Regions from separate parts of the Modestobacter sp. NPDC049651 genome, predicted to be linked through region 3. Evidence: riboswitches for the same ligand, from Rfam matches in the RefSeq annotation. Region 3 holds a riboswitch; each other region holds the start of a gene.

Region 1 (7,032 bases), on a different contig from region 3:
CGGGGTGACGAACTCGCCCGGACCCCCTTGTCGGCGCGCGGCGCGCCGCCTAGCGTCCTCCGCGCAGGAGCGAGGCCCGCCCACCGCCGGACCAGCGCCACCCGCCGCCCAGGGGAAGGGGTGGCGGACGAGGACGGACCGGCGCCGGACGGGCCCGCGCCTGGCTCGACCGGGGCACGCCCGCACCGCCTCGCCGGCGGCGCCGGACGACGCCCCTCGGGTCGGGCCACCCACGACGCCCTCCGCGGTCCGCCCGCGGGGGGCGTCGTCGTGTCCGGGTGCGCCGTCGTGTCCGGATGCGCCGTCGTGTCCGGGTGCGCCGTCGTGTCCGGGTGCGCCGTCACCGGCACCGCCAGCGGCCCCGCACCCGCCGTCCCTGCCAAGATCCACTCGGGATGGCCCACGCCGCGCGCCGTCCGCTGTGACCTCGGCGGAGGTCAGGTGTGCGGAGCGCCCGGAGCGGGCACTCCCGACCCGATCCGACCCCGCCGCCGCGCCCCGCTGCGGCGGCCGCCCCAGCTCCGGGGCTCAGTTGCAGGAGGAAGACCTTCCCCATGACCACGCAGGTGTGGCCCGGCTCCGACTACCCGCTCGGGGCCACCTACGACGGCACCGGCACCAACTTCGCCATCTACAGCGAGGTGGCCGAGAAGGTCGAGCTGTGCCTCTTCGACGAGGCCGGCAACGAGGAGCGGATCCGGCTCCCCGAGCGCGACGCCTTCGTCTGGCACGCCTTCCTCCCCGGCATCCAGCCCGGCCAGCGCTACGGCTACCGGGTGCACGGCCCGTACGAGCCCGAGCAGGGTCTGCGGTGCAACCCCAACAAGCTGCTGCTGGACCCCTACGCGAAGGCCGTCGACGGCCAGGTCGACTGGGACGAGTCGTGCTTCGGCTACCACTTCGACTCCGGCGAGCGGAACGACGAGGACTCGGCGGCGCACATGCCGAAGTCCGTTGTCGTCAACCCCTACTTCGACTGGGGCACCGACCGCCCGCCGAAGACCCCGTACCAGAAGTCGGTCATCTACGAGGCCCACGTCAAGGGCCTGACGATGACCCACCCGCGCATCCCCGAGGACATCCGCGGGACGTACGCCGCCGTGGCGCACCCGGCGATCATCGAGCACCTGCAGAGCCTGGGCATCACCGCGATCGAGCTCATGCCGGTGCACCAGTTCGTGCAGGACGACACGCTGCTGCAGAAGGGCCTGCGCAACTACTGGGGCTACAACACCATCGGCTTCTTCGCCCCGCACAACGAGTACGCCCAGAACACCGACGGCCAGCAGGTCCAGGAGTTCAAGGGCATGGTCCGGGCGCTGCACGAGGCCGGCATCGAGGTCATCCTCGACGTCGTCTACAACCACACGGCCGAGGGCAACCACATGGGCCCGACGCTGTCGTTCAAGGGCATCGACAACCGGACGTACTACCGGCTGGTCGAGGGCGACGAGCAGTACTACATGGACACCACGGGCACCGGGAACTCGCTCAACGTCCGCACCCCGCAGGCGCTGCAGCTGATCATGGACTCGCTGCGCTACTGGGTGACCGAGATGCACGTCGACGGCTTCCGCTTCGACCTCGCCTCCACCCTGGCCCGCCAGTTCCACGAGGTCGACCGGCTGTCGGCGTTCTTCGACCTGGTGCACCAGGACCCGATCGTCAGCCAGGTGAAGCTGATCGCCGAGCCGTGGGACATCGGCGACGGCGGCTACCAGGTCGGCAACTTCCCGGCGCTGTGGACCGAGTGGAACGGCAAGTACCGCGACACCGTCCGCGACTTCTGGCGGGGCGAGGACGCCACCATCGGCGAGTTCGCCGCGCGCATCTCCGGCTCGGCCGACCTGTACCAGCACTCCGGCCGGCGCCCGGTGGCCAGCATCAACTTCGTCACCGCGCACGACGGCTTCACCCTCAACGACCTGGTCTCCTACAACGAGAAGCACAACGAGGCCAACGGCGAGGGCAACAACGACGGCGAGAGCCACAACCGCAGCTGGAACTGCGGCGTCGAGGGCGAGACCGACGACCCGGAGATCCTGGAGCTGCGGGCGCAGCAGCGGCGCAACTTCATCGCCACGCTGATGCTCAGCCAGGGCGTGCCGATGCTGCTGCACGGCGACGAGCTGGGCCGCACCCAGCGGGGCAACAACAACGGCTACTGCCAGGACGACGAGATCACCTGGATCGACTGGGACGACGTCGACGAGGGCCTGCTCGAGTTCACCAAGCTCGTCACGAAGCTGCGGACCGACCACCCGACGTTCCGCCGCCGCCGGTTCTTCCACGGGCGCCCGGTGCGCCGCGAGGAGGGCGATCCGGTGCAGGACATCGCCTGGCTGACCCCCGCCGGTGAGCTCATGGACGACGACGACTGGGACGTCGGCTTCGCCAAGTCGCTGGCCATGTACCTCAACGGCCACGGCATCCGGGAGATGGACGAGCGCGGCGAGCCGGTGACCGACGACTGCTTCTACCTGGCGTTCAACGCCTCGCACGAGCCGATCGAGTTCACCCTGCCCTCCGACGAGTACGCGACCGGCTGGACCGTCGTCGTCGACTCCTCCGAGCTCGGCGAGGTGGACCCGCTGCAGGTGAAGGCCGGCGACAAGGTCACCCTCGAGGGCCGTTCGCTGATCGTGCTGCAGGCCGCGGAGTGACCGAGCGCGACCGCCGGGCGGTGCCGAACGGCACCTACCGGCTGCAGGTGACGGCCGACTTCACCCTCGACGACGCGGCGGCCGTGGCCGGCTACCTGGCGGACCTCGGCGTGAGCCACGCGTACTCCTCGCCGCTGCTGCGGTCGGAGGCGGGGAGCACGCACGGCTACGACACGACCGACCACGCCCACATCGACGAGCCCCGCGGCGGCCGCGAGGGCCTCGACCGGCTCGTGGCCCGGCTGCACGAGCACGGCCTCGGCCTGGTGCTGGACCTCGTGCCCAACCACATGGGCGTGAGCGACGCGCACGAGTCCGGCTGGTGGTGGGACGTGCTGCAGCACGGCCGCGGGTCGGCGCACGCGAGCGCCTTCGACATCGACTGGGACTTCGGTGGCGGCAAGGTCCGCATCCCCGTCCTGGGCAGCGCGGACGACGTGTCCGAGCTCAAGGTGGTCGGGGACGAGCTGCACTACTACGACAACCGCTTCCCGATCGCCCCCGGCACCGGCGAGGGGACGCCGCAGGAGGTGCACGCCCGGCAGCACTACGAGCTGGTCGACTGGCGGCGCGCCGACGACGAGCTCAACTACCGGCGGTTCTTCGCGATCAACACCCTGGCCGGCCTGCGGGTCGAGGACCCGGAGGTGTTCGAGGCGACGCACGCGCTGGTCCGGGAGCTGGTGGACGGCGGTGCGGTCGACGCCCTGCGCATCGACCACCCCGACGGCCTGGCCGACCCGAAGGGCTACCTCGAGCGGCTCGCGGCGGCCACCGGCGACCGGTGGACGGTCGTGGAGAAGATCCTCGAGCCCGGCGAGGAGCTGCCCGAGGGCTGGCAGACGGCCGGGACGACGGGCTACGACGCGCTGACCGAGGTGGACGACGTCCTGGTCGACCCCGCCGGTGAGGCGGCGCTGACCGAGCTGGACACCGAGCTCGCCGGCGGTCCGGTCGACTACGCGCAGCTGGTGCACGACTGCAAGCGCGAGGTCACCGACGGGATGCTCGGGTCCGAGGTGGCGCGGCTGCAGCGGATCGTCGGCGAGCTGCAGGGCGTGCCGGCCGAGCAGGTCCGGGAGGGCCTGGCCGAGCTGCTGGCGTCGTTCCCGGTCTACCGCAGCTACCTGCCCGACGGCCGCTCGTACCTGGACGAGACGGTCACCGCGGTGAAGGAGCGGCGGCCGGACCTCACCGCAGCGGTCGAGGCGCTGCACCCGCTGCTCGGCCAGGCCGGCTCGGAGCTGGCCACCCGGTTCGAGCAGACCTCGGGGCCGGTGATGGCCAAGGGCGTCGAGGACAGCGCCTACTACCGCTGGGCGCGGTTCGTGGCGCTCAACGAGGTGGGCGGCGACCCGGCGCGGTTCGGCTCGACGGTGGCGGAGTTCCACGAGGCGCAGCAGCGCCGCGCGGAGCGCCGTCCGGAGTCGATGACGACGCTGTCGACGCACGACACCAAGCGCAGCGAGGACGTGCGCGCCCGGCTGGCCGTGCTCGCCGAGCTGCCGACCGAGTGGGCGACGCTGGTGCGCGGCTGGGTCGACCGGCACCCGCTGGCCGACCGGTCGCTGGCGCACCTGGTGTGGCAGAACCTGGTGGGCGCCTGGCCGCTGTCGCGGGAGCGCGCGCACGCGTACGTGGAGAAGGCGGCGCGCGAGGCGGGCACCTCGACCACCTGGACCAACCCGGTGCAGGAGTTCGAGGACCAGCTGCACGCGCTGGTGGACGCCGCGTACGACGACCCCACCACGCACGCGGAGATCGAGGAGTTCGTCGCCCGGATCGCGCCGTTCGGGTGGTCGAACTCGCTGGCGCAGAAGCTGCTGCAGCTGACGATGCCCGGCGTCCCGGACGTCTACCAGGGCACCGAGCTGTGGGACTTCTCGCTGGTCGACCCGGACAACCGCCGCCCGGTCGACTACGACCGGCGCCGGGAGCTGCTCACGCGGCTCGACGGCGGCTGGGTGCCGCCGGTCGACGAGACGGGCGCGGCGAAGTTGCTGGTCGTCTCCCGCACGCTGCGGCACCGGCGGGACCACCCGGAGGCGTTCGCCGGCTACACGCCGGTCGAGGCCACCGGGACGGCGGCCGACTCTGTCGTGGCGTTCGACCGGGGCGGGGTGGTGACCGTCGCGACCCGCCGTCCGGTGCACGTGTCCGCGGGCGGTTGGGGTGACACCGCGATCGCGCTGCCGACCGGCGCGTGGCGCGACCTGCTCACCGGCACGCGGGTGGTCGCGGACGCGGACGGCGTCCGGACCGCCGAGCTGCTGGACCGGTTGCCGGTGGCGCTGCTCGTGCGCGCCTGACCTGACGCCCGCCGGATCCGAGGGGCGGCTGCCGACGACGGCAGCCGCCCCTCGGTCGTCCGTCCCCCCTGGTCGTCCGTCCCCCCGGGCGGTAGCGCACCGGAGGTCCTTGAATCGTCATGTCGACTCGTCGACACAGCGTCACGTCACATCGACGCACTGCCGAACTGGGGTCGGCGTGTCACAAGAAGGTCACGCCGACGCGCCGTCGTACTGCGACACACCGTTCGACCGTTGGCACTTCCTCACCTAGCGTTCCCCTCGCGTTCGGGCCTTCCTGGCCGAGCGCGGCGCCGGACCGCCAAACCCCGTCCACCGGCGACCTCAACCAGACCCTTTCCGGACGGGGGCGGGGGACCCACTTCCGACGCGCCGCCCAGCTGCGCCGCGCGTCTACGGGGTGAAGCCGCAGATCTGCGGCCGGGCACCGATCGCCCGAACCCGACAGCTCACCTCGCCGGCGGTGATCGGAGGAACCCACGCATGTCCAAGCACTCTGCGCCTCGTCACGCCCGCGCCCGTCGCGTCCTCCGCGGCGGCGCGGTCACCGTCGGGGCCGCCGCGGTCGGCCTCGGTGCCACCATCGGCGTCGGCACGACCGCGGCCTCGGCCGCTGAGCACGACTGGTCGGGTGTCGCCCAGTGCGAGTCCGGCGGCAACTGGAGCATCAACACCGGCAACGGGTACTACGGCGGTCTGCAGTTCTCGCAGAGCACCTGGGCCGGTTACGGCGGCACCGCGTACGCGGCGCGCGCCGACCTGGCCTCGCCGGCCCAGCAGATCGCGGTCGCCGAGAAGGTCCTGGCCGGCCAGGGCATCGGCGCCTGGCCCGTCTGCGGCAAGAAGCTGACCGGTGGCACCACCGCCGCGGCCGCTGCCGCCCCCGCGCCGAAGGCCGCCCCGGCCCCGGCTCCGGCCCCGAAGGCCGCGCCCGCCCCCCAGGCGGCGCCGGCTCCGAAGGCCGCCCCGGTCCAGGAGCGGCAGCCGGCCGCCAGCCGCGCCACCCGCCAGGCCCCGGCCGCTGCGGCGACCGGCAGCTACACGGTCCAGTCGGGTGACACCCTGGGCAAGATCGCTGCCAAGAACGGCACCTCGTGGCAGTCGCTCTACGCCAAGAACCGCGGCGTCGTCAGCAACCCCAACCTGATCTACGTGGGTCAGCTGCTCGCGGTCTGACCGCACCGCACGACCACCGGAACGGCCGGGCACCTGAGCACAGGGTGCCCGGCCGTTCGGCGTCCCAGGGTTGGCGGCCCGCCGGGCGGGCATGATCGGTCCGCTCCCCAGCCCGGTTCCGCTCATCCGACCCACCCCACCGCCCACGGAGGTCCTCCCCATGCCCGAGCCCGTCGAGTTCTCCGTCTGGGCCCCGTTGCCCGAGCGGGTCCGCCTGCAACTCGACGGGCAGGTGCACGACATGGAGCGGGACGACGAGGGCTGGTGGCGGGTCACCGTGCCGGCCGAGCCGGAGAGCGACTACGGCTTCCTGCTCGACGACAACGAGACGCCGCGGCCCGACCCGCGCTCGCGGCGCCAGCCGGACGGCGTCCACGGCCTGTCGCGGCGGTTCGACCCGTCGGCGTACGCGTGCAACGACCGCCCGTGGACCGGCCGGCCGCTGGCCGGCGGCGTCGTCTACGAGCTGCACATCGGCACGTTCACGCCCGAGGGCACGCTGGACGCCGCCATCGACCGGCTCGGGCACCTGGTCGACCTGGGCGTCGACTTCGTGGAGCTGCTGCCGGTCAACGCGTTCAACGGCACGCACAACTGGGGCTACGACGGCGTCGGGTGGTACGCCGTCCAGGAGACCTACGGCGGGCCGGCGGCCTACCAGCGGTTCGTCGACGCCTGCCACCAGCGCGGCCTCGGCGTCCTCCAGGACGTCGTCTACAACCACCTCGGGCCGTCGGGGAACTACCTGCCGGAGTTCTTCCCGATCTTCGCCGAGGGCGGGGCGAACACCTGGGGCAACTCGATCAACCTGTCGGGCCCGGACTCCGACGAGGTGCGCCGCTACATCCTGGACAACGTGCAGATGTGGCTGCGCGACATGCACG
Region 2 (7,032 bases), on a different contig from region 3:
CACCTGGGCGGCGGTGCAGGCGGCGGCGTTCACCGCCACGCCGGCGGGCAGGTCGGCGTCGACGACGAGCACCCAGCGCAGCCGGCTGCTGCGGGTGGGCTGGTCGAGCACGACCTCGTCGGGCAGCCAGCCGGGCACGGTCTCGTCCACTGCGGTCACGGTGTTCCCTCCAGATGTGCGGATTGCACGGCCGAAGGTAGGCAGGACGGCGGTCTGCGTCGACGGCGTCCGTACGATGTACGGCAACCGGGCGGGAGGGCTGGCGATGGACGAACTTGATGCGGCGCTGCTGCGCCAACTGCAGCGCGACGCACGGCGCACCAACCGCGACCTCGCGGCCGCGGTCGGGGTCTCCCCCAGCACCGCGCTGGAGCGGGTGCGCGGGCTGCGGGAGCGCGGCGTCATCCGCGGGGCGAGCCTGGACGTCGACCTGGACGCCGTCGGCCGGCCGGTGCAGGCGATGATCGCCGTCCGGATCCGGCCGCCGTCCCGGTCGCTGATCGAAGCGTTCCGCGACTGGGTGGCCCAGCTGCCGGAGACCGTCGGGGTGTTCGTCGTCTCCGGCACCGAGGACTTCCTGGTGCACATCGCCGTGCCGGACACCGACGCCGTCTACTCGTTCGTCATCGACCGGCTGACCGAGCGGCGCGAGGTCGCCGACGTGCGCACCAGCATCGTGTACGAGCACCGCCGCACGAGGGTGGTCGAGCCGCTGCAGCCGCGCCGGCGGCGCTGAGCCCGGTCAACTGCGCGCGCTCAGCCGCGGTGCGCGTCCAGCCAGCCGACGACGTCGTCGAGGACCTGCTCCTGCTCGGGCTCGTTGTGCGGCTCGTGGAACAGCCCTGGGTAGACGGTGCGAGTGACGTCGGCCGACCCGGCCCGGGCCGGCACCACCTCGCTGGCCGCGGCCGGCACCAGCCGGTCGGCGCCGCCGTGGACCACGAGCAGCGGCATCGTCAGCCGGGCGAGCCGCTCGGGCAGCGCGGCGCCGGTGGCGACCATCTCGTGGCCGGTGCGGGCGCGGACCTTGCCCGTGTGGTTGAGCGGGTCGCTGCGGTAGGCGGCCACCACCGCGGGGTCCCGGCTGATCGCCTCGGCGTCCAGGGCGAGCACGCCGAGGTCGGGCAGCAGCCGGGAGATGACCGGTGACAGCAGCCGCTGGACGGCCGTCGCGGAGGCGCCGGTGTCGAGGGCGGGCGCGGAGATGACCGCGCCGCGGACCCGCCGATCGGGCGTGCCGGTGAGGTACTGGAGGGCGATCAGCCCGCCCATGCTGTGGCCGTAGACGAACACCGGCAGCCCGGGGTGGCCGTCGGCGGCCTGGCGGACCAGCCGGTCGACGCCGTCGACCGTCGCCGCCATGCTGCCGATGTTGCCGCGGGTGCCCGGCGAGCGGCCGTGCCCCGGGTGGTCGACGGCGGAGACTGCGTAGCCGGCGCGGGCCAGCCGCTCGGCGACGTGCGCGTAGCGGCCGCCGTGCTCGTGCAGGCCGTGGACCAGCGCGACCACCCCGACCGGCGCGGGCGGGGTCCAGGCCTGCCAGTACTGGCCGCCGGGGAGGGTGCCGTCGGTGGTGCGGACGGCGTCGTCGCGCGGGCCGGTCATCGGGCTCTCCTTCTCGCCGGGTGTGCGTCCGGTGCATGGTGGCCGATCACCGTGCCGCGGCGGCACCCGCCCCGCCGAGCCGGCCGGCCAGCCACCGCGCGGCCTGCGCGCGGGCGCGCTGCACCGGGTCGCCGGTGTCCAGGTCGGGCGTGACGCCTTGCCGGGCGAGCCGGGCGAGCGCCCCGTCGTAGCCGGCCAGCAGCACGTCGGCGGTGCCGGCCGGGTCGCTGTCACCGGCCTCCGCGGCGAGAGCGCGGAGCCGATCGACCAGCAGCCGCGAGTCGGCCTGCAGCCACTGCCGGCCCGGGTGGCCGGGCGGCAGCTCGGTGGCCGCGGCCAGGAACCCGCAGCCGCGGCCGGCTGCCTGGGTCGCGCGGAAGGCCGAGACGGCGTCGAAGACGGACAGCAGCCGCTCGACGGGGTCGGTGCGGGCGGCCAGCACCTCGTCCCAGACCTGCTGCCAGCGGCGGAACCGGTGCTCGAGGTAGGCGGCGACGAGCCCGTCCTTGCCGGCGAAGTGGGCGTAGAGCGTGGCCGGGGCGACGTGCGCGCGGGCCAGCACGGCGTCGACGCCGGTGGCCGCGATGCCCGACTCGTAGAACAGCTCGCCGGCGGCGTCCAGCAGACGCTCGCGCGCCGGTCGGGTCGCGGCGGACGGCGTCACGGGCCTAGCGTAACGACCGTTATGGTGAAACGAGCGTTACAGTCGACGTCGTCGCACCCGCTGGTGGTCAGCGGGCTGATGGTCATCGCGGTGACGTACGGGCTGACGCGGTACGGCTACGGGGTCTTCCTCCCGCAGTTCCGCGCCGACCTGGGCGTGACGTCGTCCGTGGCCGGGGCCATCGCGGCGGGCAGCTACCTGGCGTACTGCGCCGCGGCACTGGCGGGCGCGCGGCTGGTGGCCGCCGGCCGCGCCCGCGGTTCGCTCTGGCTGGCCGGGCTGTCCGCCGCGGCCGGCGCGGTGCTGGTCGGCGTGGCCTGGTCGGTACCGGCGCTGGCCGTGGGTGCGCTGGTGGCCGGCAGCGGGGCGGGAGCGGCGAGCCCGGCCCTGGTGGCGGCGGTGGCGGACACGGTGGCACCGGACGTCGAGGCGCGGGCCCAGGCGGTGGTGAACAGCGGCACCGGCGCGGGGGTCGTGGCCGGCGGGCTGCTCGTGCTGGCCTGGGTGGACGGCTGGCGGTCGCTCTGGCTCGGGTTCGCCGTCGCCGCGGTGCTGACGACCTGGTGGGCGGACCGGTCGGCGACCTGGTCCGCCGCCCGGGACCGGCCGCGCTCCACCGGGCCGCGGGCGGGCCGGGCCCGCGCGGTGACCGCGGCCGGGCTGGCGGGGGCGGGCGGCACGGCGGTGTGGACGTTCGGCCGGGACCTCACCACCGGGTCCGGGCTGTCGGACCAGGTGACCGGCGCGCTGTGGTGCCTGCTCGGCGCCGCGGCGTTGCTGGGCGGGCTCAGCGGGCGGCTGGTGGAGCGGGCCGGGCTGCGCGGCGCCTGGGTGGCGACGGCGGCGGCGACCGCGGCGGGGACGGGACTGCTGGCGTGGCGGCCGGGGAGCGTGGTGGTCGCCGCGGTGGCGCTGGCGGTGTTCGGCTGCGGGTTCGTGGCGCTGAGCGGGGTGCTGATCAGCTGGGGCACCGCCCTGGCGCCGGAGGCGGCCGCGCAGACGACCGCGGCGCTGTTCGTCGCGCTGACCGTGGGGCAGGCGGCCGGCGCGCTGCTGCTGGGCGCGCTGGCCGACGCCGCCGGGAGCGTGCCGGCGTTCGTGGTCGCGGCCGGGTTGGTGCTGGCGGCTGCGCCGGCCGCCCCGCGCCGGGTGCCCACCGGCCCGCCCCCGGTGGCCGCCGGACCCCGCTGAACAACACCGGCCCGCACGGACGGACGACCCCCCGCCCGCAGGTGCGGGCAGGGGGTCGCTCGAGCGGGCCGGCGGGGGGTCAGCCCGCGTAGTTCACGTGCACGTGGTCCATGTGGTTGGCGGTCGGGCTGCCCCGGTCCTCCATCTGCTTCCACGCACCGGTCGGCGACGTCAGGATCTTCTGCTGGTAGATGACGTAGTCGACGCCGAGCTCGTCCCAGTGGTCGACCTGGTACTGGACGATCGCCTTGCCGAGGGCGGTGTCGGACATGACCATGTAGTCGATCGCCAGGCCCGACGGGTGACCGTGCGGGTCGACGGCGCTGGCCCGCGTGCCGCCCAGGGTGATGGCGCCGGCGCCGGGCACGTTGCTGACCACCGCGTCGGCCGCCGCCTGCGCCGCCGGCTTCACCGGGCCGGCGCTGTTGGTGATCTTCGCGGTCGTGGTGGCCGCGGTGCCGGTGGTGACGGCGACCGTGGTGATCGTGGCGGTCGTGCTGCCGGCCGAGTTGCCGACGGTGCCCACTGTGCTGGCCGGCGCGGCGGTGCCGGTCAGCGAGAGGTGCTCGCCCGGGAAGATGCGGTTCGGGTCGCTGCCGATGGTGGCCTCGTTGCGCTGGTAGAGCGCCTGCCAGGTGGTGCCGTGGGCGGAGGCGATCCTGGCCAGCGTGTCGCCCCGGGCGACGGTGTAGTCGCCACCCTGCGGAGCCGCCGCCGGGGCCGGAGCCGCGGCCGCGGGAGCCGCGGGCGCCGTCGTGCCCGACTGCGCGGCGGCCGCGGCGGTGCCCCCGGTCAGCTTCTTGCCGCAGGTGGGCCAGGCGCCGATGCCCTGCCCGGCGAGGACCTTCTCCGCGATCTGGATCTGCTGCGCCGGGGTGGCCAGGTCGGCCCGCGGCGCCAGCGCGGTGCCACCGAAGGCGGCCCAGGTCGACTGGCTGAACTGGAGGCCGCCGTAGTAGCCGTTGCCGGTGTTGATGTCCCAGTCGCCGCCGGACTCGCACTGGGCGACACCGGTCCAGTCGTGGGTGGTGACGCTGGACGGGGTGGACGCCTGGGCGGTGCTGCTCAGGACGCCGATGCCGACGACGGTGGCGCCGGCGGCGAGGGGGGCGCGAGCGACGACCTTCTTGGTGCGGACGTAGCGCGGCGCGCGGTGCTTTGCCATGAGTCGTTGATCTCCGATCACCGCCGGCGAGGTGAGCTGTCGGGTTCGGGCGATCGGCGCCCGGCCGCGCGCGGCGGCTTCACCCCAAGACGCACTGGGTGCGCCGGGAACCTGGGTCCCCCACCCCTGTCCTGGACTGTTGCGGAAAGGCCACCGGTGGACAGGGTTGGGCGGACCGGCGCCGCGCTCTCCGTGTACGAGCGCACACGAAAAGCTACGGGCCACCTTGGCAGTAGTCGTCGTGACCTGGGTCACGTCTGCGCCCCCGACACCTGTTCGCGCAGGTCGCCGGTTCCTGGTGTCGCGCCCGTCACATCGGCTCTCGACGACATGCCGAACCGCAGTGCGCAGATTGCTCGGCACGGCGCAACCACCCGCGTCTGCGCTTGCACCCGACGTCTCACGGCGGGTCTCCCGCCGCCGCCCTGCCACGGCGGCGACCGGGCCGCACCAACGGACGGCGACCTGGGGCGGGTGGCACACCCGCCGGTCCGGCGCGGAACGCGCCTCGAGGGGCAGGGACCCCCTCCTCAGGTCGGAGCTGCGACTTGCGACGGGCAACAAGTCCCGACTCCCGGGCCGTTCACGCCGCCCGGGAGCGCCGCGAAGGTGAGCCCGGATCAGCCAGACAACGCACAGGCGGGGCTCACCCGTCGCACACCTCCGCGCCCGCGAGGAAGCGGGCGTGGCCAGTGCCGGAAGAGGAGGCCACCATGCACCACTCGGAGAGGCCGGGAGCGCGTGCCGCGATGGGACGCAGGCTCTCGGTGCTCAGCGTGCTCGCGCTGCTGCTCGCGGTCCTGCCCGCGGGCGTCGCGTCCGCACACTGGCGCGGCGGGCACACCTGGGTCGTCGAGCCCGGGCAGTCGATCCAGGCGGCGGTCGACCAGGCCCGCAGCGGCGACACCATCCAGCTGCTCGAGGGGACCTACGAGAACCAGGCCGTGTGCATCAACGGCAAGGGCCTGACCATCACGGGCGCCGGGGCCGACAAGACCCGGATCACCTGGCCCGACTGGACGGTCGTCGAGGACCAGGCGCCGGCCCCGGCGGCGGGCAACGCCTGCTGGACGGAGTGGGCGCGGCACGATCCCGAGAGCACCGACACCGCCGAGGGTGACGCGCTGCAGCAGAGCCTCTCCGACGACGTCTCGGCGCTGTTCTTCTTCAACCCGGACAGCCCGGTCACCGTGACCGGCCTGCAGACGGTCAACCACCCGGCGAACGGCATCGTCGTGGAGACCGCCCGCGACGTCCAGGTCTCCCACACGAAGGGCGTCGCGCACGACCGGTACGGGATCCTGGTCAGCAACACGACCAACAGCCGGATCACCGACAACGTCGAGCAGGGCCTCGACCGCGGCATCCAGCAGGAGGGCACCAGCGGCAGCAGCGGGACCGCCGGGATCTCGGTGTCGGACTCCCCCACGGCGAACTCCTACGTCGCCCGCAACTCGTCCGACGGCTGGAACCTGGGCATCTTCGTCCGCGAGTCGCGGACGGGGAAGCTGGTCGGCAACACCGTGACCAACAACTGCGTCGGCATCAACATGTTCGACGACGGCAACACCGAGGTCCCGGTGGTCGCGCCCTCGACGATCCCGGCCGGCGACTGGCGGGTCGTGGGCAACACGGTCCGTGACAACCACCGGTTCTGCCTGGCCGGCATCGGCCAGGTGGAGGGCCAGCTGGCGGTCTCCGGCACCGGCGTGGCCGTGGTGAACATGGACTCGGTGCTGATCAAGGGCAACACGATCACCGACAACGGTCCGACGCCGCCGGCCCGGACGCTGGACTTCCCGGCCGCCGGGCTGCTCCTGCTCACCCTGCCGCTGTTCAACACCGACCAGCCGAACGCCGCTGGTCCGGTGGAGAACGTCTCGGTCGTCAAGAACACCATCGACGGCAACACCACCTCGGTGGACACCGACGGGCCTGGGCCCGCCGAGCCGTTCTTCGCGCCGCTGGACGTCCTGGTCGGCTTCCCGCCGGGGACCGTGTTCACCGACGCGGACGGCAACGTGGTCCCGACCCCGGTGCCCGGTCCGGGCATCAACTTCTCCGGCAACTCCTGCGGGGTCGCCCTGCTCGGTGAGGGTGTCTCCGGGATCGACATCGGCTGCGGCGGTGCGTGAGCCGCTCCGGCACTGAACGACCGCTCCACCCGGGGGCCCTCTCGATCCGTCGAGAGGGCCCTCGGCCTGTCCGCCGCCGGCCGTCCGGTCGGCACCGGCCGTCAGTTGATGATCTCGCCCCGCTGGTCCGCCCGGAGCGCGGACAGCCGGTCCCGCCAGGTCTGCAGCGCCTCCGGCGTCAACCGGGTCCAGTCGGTCACCTCGCGGACGACCCGGAGCGGTGCGGCGCTGCGGTAGGACCTGGTGGGGTTGCCGGGGAACTTCTTGTCGGT
Region 3 (7,032 bases):
TTCTACAACGACCCCGACGACCCGGCTGTGCTGCGGTGGTTCGACGGTTCGCAGTGGACCGGGATGACCAAGCCCGTCGAGGGCTGACCGTCGAGCCGGACCGCCGGACGCGCGCCCCGGCTTCCTCGGACGAACACTCCGAGGAGGCCGGGGCGTCGTTCGTCCGTGCTCGTGTCGGACCCTGCTGGCAGGGTGCCCGCCGGTGCTCGAAGGGGGACGAGGCATGGACGACGACGCGCTGGCCGAGCTGGCGGACGCACTGGGCGTGGACCCGCGGACGGCGTTGCGGGCGCTCGGTGGGGGCTGGCGGCGGGCGGACGTGCGCGGCCGCGAGTGGCCGGTCGACCGGTGGACCGGCGCGACCTGGTTCGTCGCCGGGAAGCCGCGCCAGGTGCTGCTGGGCGTCGACCACGCGCAGCTGGTGCTGGCCCGCCCGCTGGTGCGCTGGGACCCCGGCCCGGTGCTCGGCTGGACCGACGCGCGGGAGTTCGCCCGCGACGACGTGACCTTCCAGCCGGACCTCCTGGCCGACGCTGTCGAGGACGTCGTCCGGGCGAGCCGGCGCCGGCTGCGCTGGTGCCGCACCTGCCGGACGGTGCACGCGCCGGAGGACATGCACGACCGCGACGACTGCTCGGCCTGCGCCGCCAGCCACCGCGGCATCCGCCCCTGACCCGGCCGGGGCTGCCCGGTCGGACGCGGCCGGTCAGCGGTTCGGGAAGGTCGGCGCGGGGCGGTTGAACGGCGGCCACCAGGACGTCGGCGGTGCCGGCGCCGCCGAGGTCGGTGGAGCCGGAGCGGTCGTCGTCGGTGGTGCCGGCTCGGTCACCGGCGGCGGCACCGGCACGCTGACCGTCGGCGGCGGCGGCTCCACGACCGGCGGGGGCGCCGGCTCGCTGGGCACCTCGCTGGTCGCCGGGGGCGGCTCCGGCGGCGGGCTGCTCGCCGGCGGCTGCTCGCTCGGCGGCGGGGTGCTCGGCGCGGGCGCCGGGGGCGGGGCCGCGGTCCGCCGCGGGACCGGTGCCCGGCTGGTCCGCGGTGCGGCTGCCTCCTGCGGCTCCTCGGTCGCCGGCACCGACGCCGCGGCCGGGCTGGGCGTCACGGGCACCGGCATCGGCGTCGGTGTCGGCGTGGCGGACACCGTCGTGGTCGCCGCCGGCCGCGCTGTCGGGTCCGCGACGCCGTCCACCTCCGCGGCCGACGGGGTGACCGGCCGGAGCACGGTCCCGCCCAGCACCGCCCCGCCGAGCAGCAGCACCGCACCCGCGCCCACGGTGAGCACCGCCCGCACCCCGCGGCCCCCCACCCCGGGCCGGCGCACCGGACGGGTCACGACCCCGCCGGTCAGCCCCGGGCGGCGGGCGCCCAGCAACGTGTCCAAGCCGACGTCCGCCGGTTCCTCCGCGGCGGCGACCGGGAGCACGGCGTCGCCGTGCACCGCGGCCCGGGCGGCGGCCGCGAGCGCACCGGCGCTGGCGTACCGCGCCGACGGCACCTTCGCCATGCCGCGCGCCAGCACCGAGTCGAGGTCGGCGGGCAGTTCGGGCCGCAGCGAAGTGACCCGCGGCGCCCGTTCGCTGAGGTGCGCCCGCACCACCGCGTCGCTGGTGTCCAGCGGGAACGGCGGCCCCCCGGTGAGGCACTCGAACAGCACGCAGGCCAGCGAGTAGACGTCCGACCGCGCGTCCGGCTCGGCGCCGTCGAGCACCCGCTCCGGCGCCAGGTAGTGCGGCGTCCCGACGGTCGTCCGCTCGACCGGCGACGCCGCGCCGATCGCCTCGGCCAGCCCGAAGTCGACCAGGTAGACGAAGTCGTGCGGCGCGACCAGCAGGTTCGACGGCTTCACGTCCCGGTGCAGCACCCCGGCGGCGTGCGCGGCGTCCAGCGCGTGGGCCGCCTGCTCGACCAGCGCGACCGCCCGGGCCGCCGGCAGCGCGCCGTCCCGGGCGAGCAGCCGGGCCAGGTCGGAGCCGTCGACCAGCCGCATGTCGATGAACGGCCGGCCGTCGACCTCGCCGAACCGGTGCACCGGGATGACGTGCGGCTCGGTCAGCTGCGCGACCGCGTGGCACTCCGCCGCGAAGCGTGCGGTGAACGCCGGGTCGGCGGCCAGGCCCTCGGGCAGCAGCTTCAGCGCGACGTCCCGCTCGTGCTGCTCGTCGTGGGCCAGGTGCACCTCGCCCATGCCGCCCCGGCCGAGGAGGCCGCGCAGCTCGTACGGACCGAAGTGCGTCGCGTCCGCCACCGGCCACCCCCTGCCGTCCGACTGGGCCTGACGCTAGAGCCGGGTGCCGGCACCGGCGCGCGAGCCGCGCGCCGGCGCCGTCGTCCGGCCCCGTGTTCCCGACGCTCCGCGACCGGTGGGTGACGATCCGCTGCACCCGATCCGGTCGCGCGGCGCCGGACGCGGTCAGGTCAGCCGTCGGGCGGTGGTGAAGCTGCCCATCGCGTCGAGGCTGACCACCTTGACGACGCTGCCGCTGGTCGGTGCGTGCACCATCTGGCCGTTGCCGATGTACATCCCGACATGGCTCACCGGGCTGTAGAAGAACACCAGGTCACCGGGCCGCAGGTCGGCCCGCGACACCGGCGTGCCCAGCTTGGACTGGGACAGGGACGAGTGCGGCAGCTTCACCCCGGCCGCCGCGTAGGCGTACTGGGTGAGCCCGGAGCAGTCGAAGGCGTCCGGGCCGGCCGCGGCCCACACGTAGGGGTCACCCTGCTGGGCGAGCGCGGTGTCGACCGCCTTCTGGGCGGCGCCGTTGGGCGCGGGAGCGGGTGCTGCGGCGACCCCGCCGCCGCCGGAGCTGGAGGCGAAGGCCGGCAGCGGGGTGAGCGCCACCCCGGCTCCGACGAGCACCGCCACGGCGGCGCGGCGGGAGCGGGGCAGGATGGACGTGCGTGCAGTCGTCATCGACGACGGTTCTCCTCGTTCTCGACCGCCTACCGGGTGAGCTGACGGGTTCGGGCGGGAACTCGCCCGGCGGCGCGGTGGCCGCTTCACCCCAGACGTGCGGTGGGTCCCCGGTCCGGCCCGCCCCTGGCGGGGGCGGGCCCGTTCGGCGTGCCCGGCGGGGGTCGCCATCGGCGACGAGGACCCGGCGGGCGCGCTGAACCTATGAGCGGGCGCAGCGCTCCGCAGGGGGACAGCACGTCACGGCTGGTGACCCCGTGTGGTCGGCGCGCCCGGGTGCTCGGGACTCGCCGTCGGTGAACTGCGCGGTTCCGGAAGGGGTGGAGAACACTGCGGAAGACGGCCGCGGACGACTGCGCCGGACGAATTCCCGGGGCCTGCGCGCGTCCCTGCACACCGTGAGCAGCCCGGCCCGCGTGTCAGCGGGCGCGCTGCCAGTCCCGCGGGCTCAGCCCGTACGCCTCCCGGAACCGGCGGGCGAAGTGGCTGGGGTCGGCGAACCCGTGAGCCCGCGCGACGGCAGCCACCGACCGCCGGCGCCCGGCAGGGGAGGCGAGCGCCCTCCGGGCCGCCTCCGGCCGCCCGGGGTGCCGGTCGACCTGGCCGCCGGGGCCGCCGCTCCCCGCTGACCGGGCGGGTCAGCCGGTCGCGACGATCAGCCCTCCGGCGCGGGTGACCCGGTCGGCGCGCACCAGCGCCGACAGCGCGGCCTCCAGGTACGGGATGAGCACCGGGTGGTGCCGGCGGTGGCCGAAGACGGCCAGCGTCTCGTCGAACAGCTCCTCGCGGGTCAGCCCGGCCCGGGCCCGGCACAGCGCCACCATCGCGTTGGCCACCTCCTCCGGCGGCACGTGCTCCAGGGGCCGGTCGGCGTGGTCGGACTGCCGGCGGAAGCCCGCCCAGGACGCCGGGTCCAGCCCCGCCGGCCAGCGGTACTCGGCACCGGGCTCGGGCAGCAGCGCCAGCACGTCCTCGGTGCGCGCCTCGCTCAGCCGGGCCACCCCGAACGCCGCGGCGGTCAGCCGGGCCAGCCGCACCCGGTGCACCGGGCCCTCGGCGGCGATGCCGGCCAGCATCGTGCGGCGCACCGCCCGCGCGGCCTCCGGGTTGGCGAGCTGGTGCAGCAGGCGGGGGTCACCGGCCGGCCGCGGGGTCCACGGCTGGAACGGCTGCTCGCCGGGCAGCACGGCGGGGGCGAGCACCGGCAGCGCCGTGGTGCGCACCGGTTCGCCGAGGTCCTCGTCGTCGAGGTCGTCGAGGTCGTCGAGGTCGTCGGTGTCGTCGAGGTCGTCGTCGTCCAGCTCGTCGTCGGCCGGTTCCGCGACCGGTTCCTCGACGGGCTCCGGGACGGCGGGGCCCGGCGCCGACCGGACCGCCTCCACCAACCGGTCGAGCACGGCCTCCCGGTCGGCCAGCCAGCCGGGCAGCCAGACCCGCTGGACTGCCGGCCACCGCGCGGCCAGCGCCTCCGCCGGCACCAGGTCGCGGTCGGTCACCGTCTCCCGCGCCGCCCACGCGGGGCCGTCGAGCAGCACCGCCAGCACCGGGGGCGCACCCGGGACCCCCACGGCGAGGTCCACCCGGAAGTCCGACGTCCCGACGTCGGTGCGCACAGCCAGGCCGCGGCCGCGCAGCCCGGCGGCGACGTCCTCGCGGTGCGCGTCGGGCCGCCGGTCCGCGGCCGGCTGCGGCGGCCGCGCCCCGGTGGCCACGTCCAGCAGCGCGCGCAGCCGGCGCACCCCGGCGGCCGACGTGGCGCCGCCGGCGAGCAGCGCCGGCGGGAACGACGCGACCACGACGACCTCCCGCCGCGCCCGGGTGACCGCCGCGGTCAGCAGGTGCTCCCCGCCTGAGCGGGCCAGCGGACCCAGGTCGCCGGCCAGCCGGTCGAGGCCCTCGGGCGCGCAACCCAGCGTGAGCAGCACGGTGTCGCACTCCCGCCCGGCCACGTCCGCCGGTTCGCGCACCCACACGGTGCCGTCGGCGAGCGCCTGCAGCAGCCGCTCGTCGCCGGTGGCGCGCAGCCGCTCCTCGACCAGCGCGCGCTGGGCGTCGTGCAGCGCCACCACGCCCACCGACCGGCCCGGGCGCCGCCGCACCTCCGCGACGACCGCGTCGGCCTCCGCGGGGTTGGTGAACCGGTCGTCGGTGGCCGAGCGCAGCACCGCGCCGCCGGTGCGCACCAGCGAGACCGCGGCGCGGCCACCGGGGGAGGGGAACGTGCGGGTGCCGGGCCGGGGCGCGGCGGCGGTCAGCTCCTCGGCCAGCGCCCGGTGCTGCCAGATCAGCTCGCGGCGCGGCACCCCGGCGCGCAGGCACGCCGACAGCAGATCCGCGCCGCCGGCCTGCGCACCGTCGCCCACCACGACCGCCGTCCGGCCACGACCCAGCGCACCGATCGCGTCGACCACGGGCAGCCGCTCGGCGTCCTCCACGAGCACCAGGTCGAACGTGCCGGCCAGCGGCGGCAGCTGCCGGGCGACCGCGGCGGGCGTGGTCAGCACGCAGCGCGGGAGGTCGGCCGGGTCGGCGAACAGCGCCGGCACGTCCGCGGCGGGCTCGGGAGGCGGAGCCTCCACCGCGGGAGCCGGCGTGCCGGCCACCCGCGCGCGCAGCCGGCCGCCGAGCTCGAGCGCGCGGTCGTGCGCCCGCTGCACCGCGGCGGCCTCGGCGGCGCCCAGGCCGGTGGCCGCCGCCCGCTCGGTGAGCGAGGTGCGCGCGAGCCCGCGGTCGAAGGCGGCGACGGCGTCCTCGGCCGGCACCGCGCCGGCGAGCAGCGCGCTGCGCACGCCGGGCAGCTGCGCGGCCTCCAGCAGGTGCAGCGAGCGCAGCAGCTCCAGCCAGCGGGCCAGCGACGGCAGGCCGGGCTCGTCGAGCGCCCGCCCGGCCCGGGTGGCCTCCCAGCGCGGGAACACCCCCTCCTCGCCCGCCCAGTCCGCCAGCTCCGCCCCGCCCGCACCCACGACGGCGAGCAGCGTCTCCAGCGCCGTCCGCAGCGCGGTGAGCGCGGCCGCGTGCAGCGGATCGGGACCGGGCTCGGTGAGCAGGTACCGGCGCAGCGCGGCGGGGAAAGGACCCCGGTCCAGCAGCGCCGCCCGCAGCCGGCGCAGCCGACCGACCTGCCCGTCGAGCAGGTCGGGGGCCAGCAGCGGGTTCCAGTTCCAGGGCACCGTCAGGCCGGGGACGTCGCCCGCCCGGGCGGCCAGGTCGCGGACCTGCTCCTGCACCCCGAGCAGCGCCTCGGCCAGCGCGGGCACGTCGGCGGGCAGCACCTCCACGCCGTCGCGCAGCACCGGCTCCAGCTCCGCGCGCACGGCCAGCAGCCGCTTGGTGCGGCCCAGCCGGCCGGACGCCGCCGCCTCCTGCGCGCCGGCGACGATGCCGGCCAGCGGCAGGTCCAGCGCCGTTGGCCAGGCGACGTCCAGCCCGGGGTGGTCGCTGCCGGCGACCTCCGCCGTCTCGGCCAGCAGCGCGTCGGCCCCGTCGTCCCAGTCCGCCCGCAGCGCCGGCTCCAGGTCCTCCACCCGCAGCACCGGGCCGGCCAGCACGACGGTCAGCACGTCGAGGTCGGCCGGGGTGCGGACGGCCGCGACCACCCGGGCCAGCGGGCCAGCGCTGGGCAGCCGCTCCAGCGCGGCGTCCAGGTCCGCGGCGGCCGTGGCGACGGCGCCCGGGTCGACCGCGTCGCTGCAGACCAGCCCCCACGGGTGACCGGGGCCGGGCAGGGTGGCGGCGGCCCGGCGTGGGAACTCCGCGAGCAGCGACCGCACGGCCGCGACCGTGCGGTCGGAGGCCGTCACGACGAACGCGGGCGGGACCGGCAGCACCGGCAGGTCGGCGTCGGCACCGACCGTGCCGGCGTGCGCGGCGTAGAGCGTGAGCCCCGCGGAGTTCGGCTCGTGCAGCCGGTCCCGGTAGGCGGTGAGCGCGCGGCGGGCGGCGCGCAGCTCCTCGGTCGCGTCGGGTACCGGTGCGACCGGGGCGGGGCCGCCGGCCAGGACCGCACCCAGCCCGGCCGCGGTCAGCCGCTCGGTCAGCGCCTGCCGGGTCGCCCGGGCACCGGCGACGACCAGCACCCGCCGGCCCGCGCCGACGACCGCGGCGGCCAGGGCGGCCAC
Region 4 (7,032 bases), on a different contig from region 3:
CACGGGCTGGACCTGGTGTCCGCCGGCGCCGCCCCTCCCCCGGCACCGGTGCTGCAGGCCGGGCTCGCCGCGCTCGCCGACGTCACCGGCGCGCTCGCCGCCGGGCAGGGCCTCACCGCCGGCGCGACCCTGGCCACCCCGGACGGCGGCTGGGCGTTCGCCGCCGACCGCGACGGGTGGACGGTGCGGCCCGTGCCGGCCGGGCCGGTGCGGGGCACCGCCGTCGAGGCGCCCGCCGACCTGCTGCTGGACGCCGCGTCCGGCCGGACGAACCCGGTGACCGCGCTGGCCCGCCGCCGGCTGAGGGTGCACGAGCTCGGCGGGCTGCTGCAGCTCGCGCCGATCGTCACCGCCGCGCCCGGCATCCCCGGCGGGCCGATCCTGGCGCTGGCGGCCCGCACCCTCGGCGGCGCCGGCGGCCTGCTCGGCAGGGTGCTGCGGGGCTGACCGTCACAGGCAGCGGTCGAGCGCCTGCCAGAACCGGTCGAGGAAGTCGTCGCCGGGCCCCCAGCCCCGGTTGGTGAGCAGCACCCCCACCAGGTCCTGGTCGGGGTCGGCCCAGGCGGTCGTGCCGGTGCCGCCGTCCCAGCCCCACCGGCCGGGCCGCGCCCACGGTTCGCCGGGCTCGACCTGCACGCCGACCTGCAGCCCCCACGACCGGCCGGGGCCGAGGAACCACGCCGCGTCCGCCCGCTGCGGCCCGGTCAGCGCGCCGGTGGTGAGCGCGGCGACCGACCCGGGGCCCAGCAGCGGGCCGCCGCCGTCGGCGAGGGCGCACCAGAACGCGAGCACGTCGGGCGCGCTGGCCACCAGCCCGGCGGCCAGCCCCTCGAACAGCGGCGGGCGCGCCGCCCGCCCGTCGGCCGGGTCGAGCAGCTCGAACCCGGTGCCGGTGGGCAGGTAGGCGGTGGTCAGCCGGGCCGGGTCGGTCGCGGCGAAGCCGGTGGAGCGCAGGCCCAGCGGCCCGGTGACCCGCTCGGCGAGCAGCTCGGCCAGCGGGCGTCCGGCGGCCCGGGCGAGCAGCACCGAGAGGACGTCGGCGCTCAGGTGGTACAGCCACCGCTCGCCGGGCTGGGCGGCCAGCGGCAGCGCGGCCAGCCGGGTGAGGTACTCGTCCGGCGTCAGCTGCGGCGGCATGCCGCCCGGGCCGATCCCGGCGGCCTCGATCGCCCCGGCCAGCGGCGAGCCGTCCCACAGCCCGCCGAAGCCGGGTGTGCTGGTGAGCAGGTGGCGCACGGTGATCGGCCGCGCCGCGGGCACCGTGTCCGTGAGCGGACCGGCCGGGTCGGCGAGCACCCGCGGCTCGGCGAGCTCGGGCAGCCACCGCGCGACGGGGTCGTCGAGGTCCAGCACGCCGTCCTCGGCGAGCGCGAGGGTGAGCACCCCGGCGTAGGGCTTGGAGACCGAGGCCAGCCGGAACAGCGAGTCCGGGCGGACCGGGTCCGGGTCGCCGAACGCGCGGCAGCCCCCGGCGTGCACCTCCGTCCTCCCGCGGTGTCGGACGGCGGCGACGTAGCCGGGGAGCCGCCCGGCCGCGACGTCGGCCAGCAGGCCGGCCCAGACGGTGACGAAGCGGGACGGGTGGTGGACGGACGCGGTCACGGCGCACTCCTCGCTCGGGCGGTCGCGGGAAGGACTCCCGCGACCGCCCGGACTCATCGGCGCGGCCGGGTCACCCCCGGGACGAGGCGGTGCTGCGCTCGACGGTCACGGCCTCGACCGGGGCCTGGGGGCCGTCGGTGCCCAGCCGCCGCTCGAAGCCCGGCGGGATGACGAGGTCGTCACGGGAGAGCTGGTCGATCGAGGGCCGGCCCAGCCCGGTCAGCGCCGAGCCCAGGCCGTCGCGCATCAGGTCCAGCACGTTCTCCACGCCGGCCTGCCCGTTGGCGGCCAGGCCCCACAGGTAGGCGCGGCCGATCATCACCGCCCTGGCGCCGAGCGCGAGGGCCTTCGCCACGTCGGAGCCGCGCCGGATGCCGCCGTCCAGCAGCACCTCGAGCTGGTCGCCGACGGCCTCGGCGATCGCCGGCAGCGCGCGGATCGAGGCCGGGGTGCCGTCGAGGTTGTTGCCGCCGTGGTTGGAGACCGAGATGGCGGTGCAGCCGACGTCCACCGCGCGGCGGGCGTCGTCGACCCGCATGACGCCCTTGAGCATGAACGGCGCGTCCGGCCACTGCTGGCGCAGCCAGGCGACGTCCTCCCAGGTCGGCATGGGCGACTGCATCCACTGCCCGTACGCGCCGAAGAAGGTCGGCGCCGGGTCGCCCGGGGTCGGCACCATGTTCGGCACGGTGAGGTCGGGCAGCTTCTTGGTCTTCGCGAACTCCCACAGCCAGCCGGGCTTGAGCGCGACCTGCGGGGCGTACCGGCGCACCGCCTCGAAGTTGACCTTCTCCGGGATGAACGGGCTGCCCCAGTCGCGGCCGTAGGAGAACGACCAGTCGAGGGTGGCGATGATGCCGGCGGCGCCGGCGCGCCGGGCCCGCTCGACCTTGGCCGCCATCACGTCGCGGTCGCCGACCCAGTAGAGCTGGAAGAAGGTCTTCGGGTTGGCCTCGATGACCTCCTCCATCGGCTTGCTGGCCATCGAGGACAGGCCCATCGCCACCCCGCGGGCGGCGGCCGCGCGGGCGACCGCGACCTCGCCGTCCGGGTGCACCGCCTGCACGCCGGTCGGGCTGATCAGCACCGGGAGGGACACCTCCTGGCCCATGACGGTCGTGGCCATCTGCCGCTCGTTCGCCAGGCCCGCGGTGTGCGGGGCGAAGCCGAGCTCGGCGAAGGCGGCGGTGTTGTCGTCGACGGTCACCCCGCGCTCGGAACCGGCCACCAGGGCGCCGTACACGCCCTTCGGCAGCCGTCGCTTCGCCCGGCGCTGCGCCTCGGCGACCGTCTCGAACCACGCGTTGCCCACCTGGGACCTCCTGCTGCGACCGCCTCCGCGCCTGCCCGCGGTGGCACTGAGTGCCACCGTAGGGTGACGCGCGTCACCGGGCCAGCCTCCCTGCCGGGAGGCGGAAGACCGCAGGTCGGGCGGTGCGGTTCTCAGGCGGTGCGGATCGCCGAGACGTCGAACTCCACCTGGATGCGGTCGCTGACCAGGACACCGCCGGTGTCCAGCTTGGTGTTCCAGGTCAGCGCCCAGTCGCTGCGCTTGAGCGCCAGCGCGCCCTCGAACCCGACCCGCACGTTGCCGAACGGGTCCCTGGCCGAGCCGGTGAGCGTGAAGTCGACCGCCACCGGCTGGGTGGCGTCCTTGATCGTGAGGTCGCCGGTGACCCGGTAGACCTCGTCGTCGACCTGCGCGACGGAGGTGGACCGGAAGGTGATCTCCGGGTAGGTCTCCACGTCGAAGAAGTCCGGCGAGCGGAGGTGCGCGTCCCGGTCGGCGACCCCGGTGTCGATGCTGGCGGCCTTGATCCGCAGCGACACGCTGCTGTTGCCCGGCACGGCGGCGTCCAGGTGCGCCTCACCGGCGAAGTCGGTGAACGCGCCGCGGACGGTGGTGACCATGGCGTGCCGGGCGCGGATGCCGATGCGGGTGTGCGTGACGTCGACGGTGTAGTCACCGCTCACGTCGGGCAGGGCGCTGGTGGCAGCGTCGAAGTCGGTGGCGGCGCCCTCCGGCGCCCGGTGCTTGGCCACGGTCAACGCTCCTCTTCCGAAAGGTCCAACCCGGCAATCCTGCCCGATGCGGCCGCTGCGGTCACCTGGGTGGTCCCCCGGCCCCGCTCCGTGCACGGCTGCGGCCCGGACGGCAACCGCCGTCCGGGCCGCAGCCTGGGTCCGCTCAGTACCAGCCGGTGGACTTCGAGTGGCTCCACGCGCCGCACGGCGAGCCGTACCGGCTGTCGATGTAGATCAGCCCGGCGTCGATCTGCCGGTAGCCGTCGGAGGTCTTGGCGATGCCGGTGCTGGCCCAGGTCGAGTTGAGGAACTGCGGGATGCCGTAGGCGGTGCTGCTGGGGTTCTGCGCGTTGGGGTTCCAGCCGCTCTCCTTGCCCCAGAGGTTCTCGAGGCAGGAGAACTGGGTCTTGTCACCGCCGAGCTTGCCCAGCGCGTAGTCCTGGAACGAGCCACGGGCGGCGGGCGCGGCGGCCGGCGCGGCCTTCGCCGAGGCGGCGGCCTTCGCGTCCGCGGCGGCCTTGGCCTGGGCGGCGGCCTCGGCGTCCGCGGCGGCCTTCGCGTCCGCGGCGGCCTTCGCCTCGGCGGCTGCCTTCGCCTCGGCCTCGGCCTTGGCGCGGGCCTCCTCCTCGGCGCGGGCCTGGGCGTCGCGGGCGGCCTGGTCGGCGGCGGCCTGGGCCTGCACCGCGGCGGACTGGGCGGCCTCGCGCTCGCTGCGGTTGGCGACCTCGTGGCCGAGCCGCTCGCTCAGCCGGCCGTCCTCCAGCGGGGAGCCGACGGCGGACAGCTGGCTGGCGACGCTGACCTGCGGGCTGTCGGTGCCGGCGGTCGCGGTCTGCTCGCCGCCGGCGACGATCGCGACGACGAGCGCGCCCGCCGACGCGGCGGTCAGGTACAGGCCCGGGCGGCGGACCGGGGGGCGGTGCCGGCCGCGGCCGGACCGGGTGCTGCCGGTGGCGACGGGGAGGACGTCGGTGGCGGGCTCGTCGACGGAGAGCGCCGCGTCGTCCGCGGTGCGGTCGGTCAGGGTGGTGCTGGGCATGGGTGGTCTGCTCCGGGGTGCGGGGCCGGTGCGGACGGCGGTGCCTCGCGGGCAGCGTCCAGCGACCGGGGCGTGTCGGTGGGGGTGCGGCGACCGGCGGAGCGGCCCCGGCTCGGCGTCCTGGTCAGGACGGGCGGGGTGCGCGGCCGGTGGCCCGGGTCAGGCGGTGCGTCGCTCCGGGCCGGGCGAGAACGCGGCGGGCGACAGGGCGGACCCGGTCGAGCGGACAGCGGTGTCCTGCGGGGTGCTGCGGGGTGCTGCGATGCGTGCGCGTGGGCGCGCCATGCGGCGGCTCTCCGTTCCTTCCGTGGCCGCCTACCGAGTTAGCTGACGGGTTCGGGCGGGAAGAAGCCCTACCCCTCCGGGCGGGCACGTGGCCCGCGGAGGCGATTCACCCCAGTGCTGCGGTGGGTCCCCGGCTCGCTGCACGCAGCGACTCGGCGGCATCCGGGCGGGCTCCCCCGGGTGGGGGACCAACGTCCGACCGGATGCCCCCAACCTATGCGCCGTTACCCGCGCGTGACAATGCTGAACCTTCAATTTCGTGGTGACGTGCCGAACGTGGTCCCACCCGTCACTCCTGTGCTACCCGGGCGGCGGTCCGGTGGCGCCGGTCACGGCAGCCGGAGGACCGCCGTCCGGCGGACCAGCCCGGCGCCCGCGCCACCCTCGGTGTCCGGGACGTCGTAGGCGGCGACCTCCACCAGGCCCTCCGGCGCGTACGCCCGGCCCGGGTCACCCAGCAGCACGGTCGAGCCGCGGGTCCAGGCCGCGAACAGCCAGGGCAGCACCCGGGCGGTCATGTCCCGGTCGTAGCAGACGTCCCCGGCGAGGACGACCGTGCCCGCCGGCGGCTCGTCGTCCAGCACGTCCCCGGCCACGGTGATGCCGGTGACCCCGTTCACCTCGGCGTTGAGCGGGACGGCGGTGTGCGAGTACGGGTCGACGTCGCTGGCGACCACCGGACCGGAGCCGGCCAGCCGGGCGGCGACGGCGACCAGGCCGCTGCCGGCGCCGAGGTCCAGCACCGGCCGGCCGGCCACCAGGTCGGGGTGGTCGAGCACGTGGCGGGCCAGCGCGACCCCGCCGGGCCACGGCGCGGCCCAGAACGGCGGCGCCTCACCGGCGCCCCCCGCCTCGGTCTCCATCGCCTCCCACAGCGCGACGACGTCGTCGGCCACGTGCAGCTGCACCTCGGGCACGACCGGGGAGCGGTCGAGCCGGGTGTGGGCGCGGATGAAGTCCGGCGGGACGACGCGGGGAGCGGGCACGGGGTCAGTCTCCCGCGCCCGCTCCCGCCGGGGTCAGCGGGCCGCGACCGGCCGGCCGTGGCCGGGGCGGATGACCGTGACCGGGCAGTCGGCGTGGTGCACCAGCTGGTCGCTGACCGAGCCGAGCACCAGCCCGGCGAACCCGCCGCGGCCCCGGGCGCCGACGACGAGCAGGTCGGCACCCACCGAGGCGGACAGCAGGGCGCGGGTGGGCGGCGCGTGCACCGCCCAGGTGTGCACCTCGCAGCCGGGGTCGGCGCCCAGCGCCTCGGTGACGTGCGCGGCGAGCTCCTGCCGCACGGCCTCCTCGTAGTCCGGCAGCGGCGGCACGTAGCCCGGCGCCCAGCTCGCCGGGCGGGGGGCGGTGGTCATCCGCCAGGCGCGGACGACGTGCAGCGCCCACCCGCCGCGGGCGGCCAGACCGGCGGCCCACCGCAGCGCCTCGCGGGCGCAGGCGGAGCCGTCGTGCCCGACCACCACGCCGCCGTCGACCCGCAGCTCGGTGCGGACGCCGGCGGCGGACGGGTCGGGGTCGCCGGCGAGCTCGTCGCGCTCGTCGTCGTCAGGGAGGTCGAACTCGGTCATGCGGGGCTCCTCGGTCGGTGGGGTCGGTCGCACTGGCTCCTGCCCGGGGGACGCGCCGGGCGCCGGGAGCGTTCCCGCCTCAGTCGCGGACGACGTGCACCGCGGCCTCCTCGGCGGAGGCGGCACCGCCGTCGATGCCGTCGTCCTCGGCGTACAGCTCGTCCTCGCGGTCGACCACGCCGTCGTCGCCGGCCTCGGCCAGCCGCCCGGCCCGGTCGCCGCCGACCTCGTCGTCCAGCAGCTCGCCGTCGGTGTCGGAGGCGTCGCCGAGGCCGTCGCCCTCGTCGAGGGCGCCCTCGGGCAGCTCCCGGGCGAGCCGGCCGTCGAGCGGCTCCCCCGCCTCCTCCTCCCGGTCGGTCGTGCCCCAGTCGTTCGAGACCCAGGGCCGGTCGGCCGGCGAGTACCCGGCGGCGTCGTCGTCGGGGTCGCCCTCGAGGGTGTCGGACACCTCGGTCAGGGCCTCGGGGTCGTAGCCGTCGGTGCTGTGGTCCACGGGTCGTCTCCTCGCGT

Evidence for each region. A riboswitch is a leader RNA that binds a small molecule or an ion and turns the genes downstream of it on or off. The one in region 3 is predicted to bind cyclic di-AMP.
Region 1: it holds a riboswitch for cyclic di-AMP, as region 3 does, so the genes downstream of both, AB0J00_RS21850 (transglycosylase family protein) here and AB0J00_RS02925 (C40 family peptidase) in region 3, are expected to answer to the same signal.
Region 2: it holds a riboswitch for cyclic di-AMP, as region 3 does, so the genes downstream of both, AB0J00_RS19375 (transglycosylase family protein) here and AB0J00_RS02925 (C40 family peptidase) in region 3, are expected to answer to the same signal.
Region 4: it holds a riboswitch for cyclic di-AMP, as region 3 does, so the genes downstream of both, AB0J00_RS08245 (transglycosylase SLT domain-containing protein) here and AB0J00_RS02925 (C40 family peptidase) in region 3, are expected to answer to the same signal.

Annotation. Positions count from the first base shown of each region.
Region 1 is NZ_JBFAOG010000029.1:2,273-9,304, forward strand. Features, by position in the region: gene glgX (glycogen debranching protein GlgX) at 555-2,663, shown strand; gene treY (malto-oligosyltrehalose synthase) at 2,660-4,972, shown strand; cyclic di-AMP (ydaO/yuaA leader) riboswitch at 5,294-5,450, shown strand; gene AB0J00_RS21850 (transglycosylase family protein) at 5,456-6,148, shown strand; gene treZ (malto-oligosyltrehalose trehalohydrolase) at 6,309-7,032, shown strand, end outside.
Region 2 is NZ_JBFAOG010000018.1:66,428-73,459, reverse strand. Features, by position in the region: gene AB0J00_RS19400 (DUF2000 domain-containing protein) at 1-159, opposite strand, end outside; gene AB0J00_RS19395 (Lrp/AsnC family transcriptional regulator) at 266-736, shown strand; gene AB0J00_RS19390 (lysophospholipase) at 757-1,605, opposite strand; gene AB0J00_RS19385 (TetR/AcrR family transcriptional regulator) at 1,652-2,269, opposite strand; gene AB0J00_RS19380 (MFS transporter) at 2,291-3,460, shown strand; gene AB0J00_RS19375 (transglycosylase family protein) at 3,540-4,625, opposite strand; cyclic di-AMP (ydaO/yuaA leader) riboswitch at 4,632-4,779, opposite strand; gene AB0J00_RS19370 (NosD domain-containing protein) at 5,375-6,760, shown strand; gene arr (NAD(+)--rifampin ADP-ribosyltransferase) at 6,862-7,032, opposite strand, start outside.
Region 3 is NZ_JBFAOG010000001.1:581,671-588,702, reverse strand. Features, by position in the region: gene AB0J00_RS02940 (DUF2510 domain-containing protein) at 1-87, shown strand, start outside; gene AB0J00_RS02935 (hypothetical protein) at 224-673, shown strand; gene AB0J00_RS02930 (serine/threonine-protein kinase) at 707-2,245, opposite strand; gene AB0J00_RS02925 (C40 family peptidase) at 2,411-2,914, opposite strand; cyclic di-AMP (ydaO/yuaA leader) riboswitch at 2,946-3,029, opposite strand; partial or broken gene AB0J00_RS02920 (helix-turn-helix domain-containing protein) at 3,334-3,477, opposite strand; gene AB0J00_RS02915 (DUF4011 domain-containing protein) at 3,553-7,032, opposite strand, start outside.
Region 4 is NZ_JBFAOG010000004.1:181,461-188,492, reverse strand. Features, by position in the region: gene AB0J00_RS08265 (maleylpyruvate isomerase family mycothiol-dependent enzyme) at 1-447, shown strand, start outside; gene AB0J00_RS08260 (serine hydrolase domain-containing protein) at 451-1,602, opposite strand; gene mftD (pre-mycofactocin synthase MftD) at 1,673-2,914, opposite strand; gene AB0J00_RS08250 (YceI family protein) at 3,046-3,645, opposite strand; gene AB0J00_RS08245 (transglycosylase SLT domain-containing protein) at 3,791-4,666, opposite strand; cyclic di-AMP (ydaO/yuaA leader) riboswitch at 4,964-5,119, opposite strand; gene AB0J00_RS08240 (50S ribosomal protein L11 methyltransferase) at 5,281-5,937, opposite strand; gene AB0J00_RS08235 (universal stress protein) at 5,971-6,522, opposite strand; gene AB0J00_RS08230 (DUF5709 domain-containing protein) at 6,602-7,015, opposite strand.